2 regions of the Vibrio spartinae genome follow, and region 2 is predicted to be linked to the other one. Evidence: riboswitches for the same ligand, from Rfam matches in the RefSeq annotation. Region 2 holds a riboswitch; the other holds the start of a gene.
What was found. A riboswitch is a leader RNA that binds a small molecule or an ion and turns the genes downstream of it on or off. The one in region 2 is predicted to bind lysine.
Positions count from the first base shown of each region.

Region 1: another riboswitch for lysine. It lies ahead of OCU60_RS10605 (Na+/H+ antiporter NhaC family protein); the one in region 2 lies ahead of lysC (lysine-sensitive aspartokinase 3).

Region 1 covers NZ_AP024907.1:2,429,877-2,433,856, reverse strand. Annotated here, with positions in the region: gene OCU60_RS10615 (inosine/guanosine kinase) at 1-816, shown strand, start outside; gene OCU60_RS10610 (H-NS family histone-like protein) at 959-1,360, opposite strand; lysine riboswitch at 1,715-1,899, shown strand; gene OCU60_RS10605 (Na+/H+ antiporter NhaC family protein) at 2,018-3,604, shown strand; His leader region at 3,785-3,910, shown strand.
Region 2 covers NZ_AP024907.1:3,473,874-3,477,853, forward strand. Annotated here, with positions in the region: gene hyfB (hydrogenase 4 subunit B) at 1-347, opposite strand, end outside; gene OCU60_RS15610 (4Fe-4S dicluster domain-containing protein) at 349-954, opposite strand; gene lysC (lysine-sensitive aspartokinase 3) at 1,234-2,595, opposite strand; lysine riboswitch at 2,709-2,885, opposite strand; gene OCU60_RS15620 (pyridoxal-phosphate-dependent aminotransferase family protein) at 3,072-3,980, shown strand, end outside.

The sequences.
Region 1 (3,980 bases), 1.0 Mb from region 2:
TTTGCCATTAGCGAAGGTCAGATGAATCATCTCCGGGCAGAAAGCATTCCGGAGTATATTTTTCAATCGGCATCTGCTTTAGTTTTAACGTCATACTTGATCCGTTGTCAACCGGGGGATCCGATGCCCCAGGCGACGATGAAGGCAATAGAATATGCGAAGAAATATCATATTCCAGTGGTATTAACGCTCGGGACCAAACATGTCATCGAGCAGGATCCAGCCTTTTGGCAAGACTTCTTAAAGCAGCATGTCACGGTCGTTGCGATGAATGAAGATGAAGGCCACGCTTTAACCGGAGAAACCGATCCGTTGATGGCTGCAAATAAAGCCCTTGAATGGGTGGATTTGGTGTTGTGTACCGCAGGTCCGCTCGGTTTATTTATGGCTGGATACACAGAAGAAGACGCTAAACGTCAAACTAGCTTGCCTTTATTACCAGGTCGTATTCCTGAGTTTAATCGCTACGAATTTAGTCGGCCAATGATGAAGCAGAGTTGTACTCATCCGGTCAAAGTGTACTCACATATTGCACCTTATATGGGGGGACCTGAAGTGATTCAAAATACCAATGGTGCCGGGGATGCTGCATTATCTGCTTTATTACATGACATGGCGGCAAACCGATATCATAAAATGAATGTACCGAATTCAATTAAACATCAATATGATGCTATTACTTATTCATCGTTCTCCCAAGTGTGTAAGTATTCTAATCGGGCAAGCTATGAAGTTTTAACTCAACATTCACCGAGATTATCGAAAGGTTTACCGGAAAGAGAAGATAGTCTGGAAGAAGCATATTGGGAACGATAACAGAAATAATTTAGTGCGATAATGTTGTTAAATAATTTCGCAAAAAAATTATTGGCTTAGCACAAAGGTTCATATAATTCTCCTGAGTGTGAAACAATTAAAAAGGCTCCATAAGGAGCCTTTTATTTTTTCGTTTCTGGAATTAGAGTGAAAAATCATCCAGAGATTTGCCTTCATCAAGGGCTTTTTGAATTACAGATGGTGTACGGCCTTGACCTGTCCAGGTTTTTTCTGCACCGTTTTCATCGATATATTTATATTTCGCTGGGCGTGGTGCACGTTTACCTTTTGTCTTACCTTCGGTGGAAAGTGCAGAAATTAACGCGTCTACATCGATACCATCTTGTGCAATTTGTTCAGCAATTTGAGCCAGTTTTTCTTCTTGCTTTTCTCTTTCTGCTTGTTCTTTTTCTTCTGACTCTCTACGCTCTTCAACGACAGAGGTCAGTTTTTCTAAAGCTTCTTCTAACTGAACGAGTGTTAAATTACGTGCATAGGCACGTAAACTACGAATATTCAGTAGAGTTTTAGTTAGTTCCGACATTTTGTTATTCCCACAACTTTATTTAAACACAATGTAATAATAAACGTAGATATTTATTATGACAACATTAGTGAACTAATAATATATAAAAAAATTGGCAGAATCGTAAATTATTGTAAATGCTTGTGTCAAATTATCATTAATTACGATGAATATCATATATGAGCTTGATTTGTTAGCTTGAGTTAGTGATTGAGATTAATACGATGCGATTGATTGGTCTTTTGGTTTTTTTGGTTTAAAGAAAGGACAAACCTATTGCAAATGGTTCAGGTATTCGTACAATGGGCGCGTTCTAATTCGGTCATTAACATATACTGCCGTTACTTTGTCAAAATGGTAGTACATTGTGCTAGTCCGTGTAGAGGTGCAATCAAGATCAGTAAATCAAGCTAGGGTGATACCTATAATCTGGATTGAAAGGCTTTTTTGCCGAAGTGAACGTGTCTATCAGAGGCCGTTTGCTGGGGTTGTTCTCGAATAGGGGCAACACTGCCATAGTCTATTTATTTGTATAACTATGGAGCGCTACTGTAGGACTGGGTGAAACTAGATTGCTTTTCACTTAGTTCATCTTTGAATGACATAAACAGCTTATTCATATTATGACAATGCAGTAGGTCTCTTACCATATTAAATCATTGGTTATTGAAGATCATGACATTAGTTGATTTCTCCTCCTCCTTAATATCTCTTGTTCCGCCGATTGTTGCTTTGGGTATGGCGATCCTAACCAGACGAGTGCTGCTTTCTTTAGGCGTTGGCATTTTGTTAGGTGCTTTCCTGTTGAACGGCTATTCTCTGTTTTCTTCACTGGATTATATTCAAGGCAAAGTTTATACGCTGGTCATTGAAGATGGTGCAATAAACAGTTGGAACATGAGTATCATCGGCTTTCTCCTCCTGTTGGGGATGATGACCGCAATGTTGACGCTTTCTGGTGGTACACGTGCATTTGCATTGTGGGCGGATCAGAAAGTGAAGGGCAATAAAGGTGCACAACTGCTGGCTGCTTTTTTGGGCGTTTTTATTTTTGTCGATGACTATTTTAATAGTCTGGCAGTCGGCTCGATTTCTCGTCCGGTGACTGACCGGTTCGGTGTTTCACGCGCAAAACTCGCGTATATTCTTGATTCAACCGCAGCACCCATGTGTATTATCATGCCCGCTTCTAGCTGGGGTGCATATATTATGACCATTATCGGTGGAATTTTAGTGTCCCACGGTATGACCGAATATACACCGTTGAATGCATATATTGAGTTGATTCCGATGAATTTTTACGCCATCTTTGCCTTAGTTATGGTGTTCGCGATGATCGTTTTTCAATTAGATATCGGCCCGATGAAGCATCATGAGCATCGTGTGACATCCGGAATCGGGCGTAATGATCAGGCGGCAGAACTCAAAGATGAGCTCGATATTCAAGAAAGTGAATCGGGGCGAGTTCGTGACTTGATTGTGCCGATTATGGCATTGGTCATTGCGACCGTTGGCGCGATGATCTTTACCGGTGGGCAGTCGCTGACTGCTGCTGGTGAAACATTTAGTATTTTAGGGGCGTTTGAAAATACGGATGTGGGGATGTCTTTGATCGACGGTGGGTTGGTCGGGCTATTGATGGCGTTGTTTTCGGTATTGAGACAACGAATGCCGCTGGGTACTATCCTGAGAACGTTGCTGATTGGTATGAAGTCGATGTTCGGTGCAATCTTAGTGCTGTTTTTTGCATGGACGATTGGGGCGGTGATTAAAGACATGCAAACAGGGATCTACCTTTCGTCGATGACGCAAGGCAACATCCCGGTACACTGGTTACCGGCCATTCTGTTCGTGTTGTCAGGTCTCATGGCATTCGCGACCGGCACATCATGGGGAACGTTTGGCATCATGCTACCGATTGCCGGGGATATCGCTGGTGCAACCGAACTGGCACTGATGATGCCAATGTTAGCTGCGGTGCTCGCAGGTTCTGTTTTTGGTGATCACTGTTCTCCGATTTCTGATACCACGATCTTGTCGTCCACCGGGGCGCGGTGTAAACATATTGATCATGTTTCGACCCAGCTCCCTTATGCGTTATTAGTGGCGCTCATCTCGTTGATTGGTTATATCGTTTTAGGGCTGAGTGATTCTGTTGGCTTATCACTGCTGGTTACATTTGCTGTGTTTGTTGTTATCTGCTTTGGTCTACGTATACGTATACGACAGCAATCTCAAGAGAAGCGCTCTGAGCATGCCTGATCATGATTCGGTCTTATCAGGTGTGATATTTGTCTTATGAAGATTATTTGCATAAAAAGTCAAAAGAGGGGTTGCAAAACCCCTCAAGCTTGTATAGTGTGAAGAAAACTTGATAGGCAAGTTAAAGACTTTTCCAAGTATGCGCGGTTTTATTATGAAAAACAGTTTCGTTACGAACATTCATCACCATCATCATCCCTAAGTTATCTTTCGGGAGGTGAGCGCATACCCGGGAGATAAAATTCTCCCGGAGGTGAAATGAAAAATTCAATGAACCCTCGGGAGTAATTCCGAGGGTTTTTTTATATGCTTTACATCAAGAAACAGCGGACATCCGAAAGCGGAATGGATATTGAAAAGAACAATGATTGACAAG
Region 2 (3,980 bases):
ATCCCCCATGCCCCTTTGCCCTGATACTCTTTCATGTAATGCAAGCCGTATATGGAGGCAGCAATGACAATCAGAGAAATAACCATCACCATAAATGCCGCTAATCCGTCAAACCGTACGAGCAGTTGTGCAAAAGGGAACGGACTAAAAAGCTGTGCCTGCCACACCTGATGGCTGACAAGCGCAGACCCAGCGCTGATCACGCCGGCGATACCGCCAACCGCAGTACACAGGCTTGCAAGAGATACAAAAAGAGATTCCCGTCGAGAATTACCAAACAAAGCCACAACACAGGCGATGAGATAACACCCCATCGATAAAGCCAACAGCGATAAAGGACTCATCATGTTATTTCTCCATATCCACAGTCGGTGAGCTGTTGGCCGTCACTTCTCGCTTGAGCTTGCGGGAACGCTCCGTTGCTTCGTCACTCACCAACACAATTGCCCCGGTCGGACAGACTTCCATACAGGCGGGTCCATCCTCTCTGAATTCACATAAGTCACATTTCACCGCGATACTTTTAACCCCCGGTTCCCAAGCCAAGAGATCATGCCCAAACGTCTGGGGCACAGAAGTCGATGGATTGCTGGAACGTGGTGTTGACGGTATATATGTGTCATAACTATTGGCATGAGAAACCGGACGACTCCCATCCAGTGCAATCGCACCAAACGGACAAGCCACTGCGCACAATGTACACCCGACACAAATGGATTCATTCAGAAATATCCGGTCAGCTTCTTTGGTGATTGCCTGTACCGGACAGACCGTTGCGCACGGTGCATCTTCACAATGACGACACATGACCGGAACCGTTGTATCGTTATTTTTCACCACAGTCAGACGCGGGTGACTTTGCAATCCGACTTTCTGGTGAACATCAGAACAGGCAGCCATGCATGTTTGACATCCGATACACTTCTTAGGATCGGCAACTACAAATTTTTTCATAGCATCCCCTGACAGCTAAATAATCAACTAAGGGGCAATAACCATGCCATTCGTATGATTTTATTTTTTATACATTAAAATCAAATGGTTAAATTAATACAACCTTTAACATGGCTCATCTCACAAACGAATCGCCACCAGATCAATCCTGCTCGACACTTGGTCTCGACACTATTGACGAAGCACAAGCAAACTCAGGATTGATCGAAAAATGCCATAAAAAAAGAGGTTGGCATCGCCAACCTCTTATCAATGTTCTGACTTGTTTTCTCGACGGTTTTAGCCGTTGTCTTGCGGCTCAAACAGATCCTGATGCAGTTTCTGGATGACACTTTTTGCGTCGTCAGCATCGACAAGAAAACACAGATTATGATCACTGGCGCCATAACAAATCATGCGCATGTTGTAATCGCCCAGCGTGCTGAAAACCTCTTTGGCATACCCCTTGGTCTCCATATGGTTGCCAATCAAAGCCACCAGACTCAGGTTTCGTTCGACTTCAATATGAGCGAGTTCTTCCAGCTCTGCCCGGGCAGCAGCAGGAAGCTCTGGCGCACCACCAGCGGTGTCCGTCTGATCAAGCGTGATCGACACACTAATCTCTGACGTGGTAATCAAATCAACTGAGATTTTATGCTTGGCCAGAATTTCAAAAACCTTGGCTAAAAAGCCATACGCGTGGAACATTTTAGCACTGCGAATCGTCACCATCGTTTGATTGGCCCGCAATGCCAGTGCCCGGAAATAAGGCGAATTTTCAACGCGTTTCCGAATCCATGTCCCCCCTTTCTCAGGCTCTCTTGATGAACCGACAAAGACGGGAATCCCATGCCGAAGCGCAGGAAGCAATGTTGAAGGATGCAAAATTTTTGCGCCAAAGTTCGCCATTTCTGAAGCTTCATTGAAGCTAATTTCAGGAATCGGCGCTGCGTTAGGCACGATGCGTGGATCCGTGGTATAAATTCCGGAAACATCTGTCCAGATTTCCAGCCCGGATGCCTGAACCGCTTCTGCAATCAGTGCTGCTGAATAGTCACTCCCGCCACGACCCAGTGTGGTTGTATTCCCCTGCTCATCAGAACCGATGAATCCCTGTGTCACCACCAGATGTTTTTTACACAATGGTGCCAGTTTCTCTTTGGCTTGAACGGCTGTGAATTCGACTTGTGGTTCAGCCCGGCCATAGTGACCATCGGTGCGTAACACATCACGAATATCAAATCTGACAGCATCGATGTCCCGTTCTTTGAGGACCTGAGTCAGAATATGTGTCGAGATTAATTCACCACAGGCAACCAAATGGTCGGTCAGTTTGTTGCTGGCCTGAAAAGATGCAGCGTCCGCGAGACTCGTCACTGTATCAAGAATCGCCTGAACCGCACCTTTGACTGATTCTTGTTCTTGCAACGATTCAATGATTGAAAAATGGATGTCAGATAATTGTTCTAAGATAGCGGTACGTCTTTCCGTGTCCTGAACACCGTTGGCAAGTTCGACCAGTAGATTTGTCACACCAGAACAGGCACTACTGACAACAAGCTTTGTGTCCGGATTACTTTCGATGACAGCAGCACAACGACTCATTGCTTCGAAGTTTGCCACGCTTGTTCCGCCAAATTTGGCGACATTAAATGCACTCACGGCATTTCTCCCACGACTTCCTAAAAATAAAAAAATGTTGTGTTGGATAACCAACGTCCAATGTTCGAAGAGAGTATTTCTAGAGCAAAAATAGAGGCGATTTGATGAAAGTAGACCTCAGAAGCTCTTCATCAGTGAGCACTGATGACAGTTGACGGGATTCAACCCGTTCACCCGACAATCCACACCCACAACTATGGACTGTCTCGGCACTACTCCCCCTGAGTATTCTGTCTTGGAGTTGAGGCTCCACAAAATACCTGCCTGGGCAGTGCTCCTCTTCTGCTTAATAGCTTAGGTATTGAACGTTGTTGTCCTATCAATGTCAATGACAAATTGAATCAAGCTGGGTAATTTTTACCCAAATACCCAGATCGCAGAAAAATATTTGACTAGACTTGTGTCGAATAGCTTTCCTCACAGATAAACGTTAGCCTGAACACTTGCCGATAAGTGTCAATGAAAGGAGTCAGCTTGTGACTGTACACAGTTTTTTTCCACCGCAAAGAACACTCATGGGCCCCGGCCCGTCTGATATTCACCCTCGGGTTTTACAGGCCTTAAGCCGGCCGACAATCGGGCACCTTGACCCGTTATTTATTCAAATGATGGATGAATTGAAGTCTCTTTTACAATATGCATTTCAGACCGAAAATGAATTTACGATTGCGATTTCTGCCCCCGGTAGTGCCGGAATGGAAGCCTGTTTCGTCAATTTACTGGAGCCGGGAGACAAGGTAATCGTCTGCCGAAACGGCGTCTTTGGCGAACGGATGCGGGAAAATGTGGTGCGCTGTGGTGCCAACGCAGTGCTGGTGGATAACGCATGGGGAGAAAGTGTTTCAGTTGAAAAAGTCGAACAGGCGATTCAACAACATCCGGATGCGAAAGTGTTAGCGTTTGTCCATGCCGAGACCTCGACCGGAGCGCTCAGTGATGCGAAAGCGCTAGGTCATTTGGCCAAACAATATGGTTTGTTGACCATCGTGGATGCAGTCACTTCATTAGGAGGTGTCCCTTTAGCGGTGGATGAATGGCAACTTGACGCCGTTTACTCAGGAAGCCAAAAATGCCTTTCCTGTGTTCCCGGCCTGTCTCCTCTGACCTTTTCTCAGGCGGCAATTGAGGCAATCAAGGCGCGAAAAACCCCAGTTCAGAGTTGGTTTCTCGATCAAACCTTGGTCATGGGATACTGGAGTGGCCAAAAAAAACGAAGTTATCATCACACCGCACCGGTTAATACGTTATACGCACTCCATGAGTCATTGGTGCGCTTACAAGAAGAATCACTGACGTCGTCATGGCATCGCCACCAGCAGATGCACCAACAACTGAAACAAGGTCTAGAACAATTGGGGCTGACGTTTGTCGTTGAAGCATCAGAA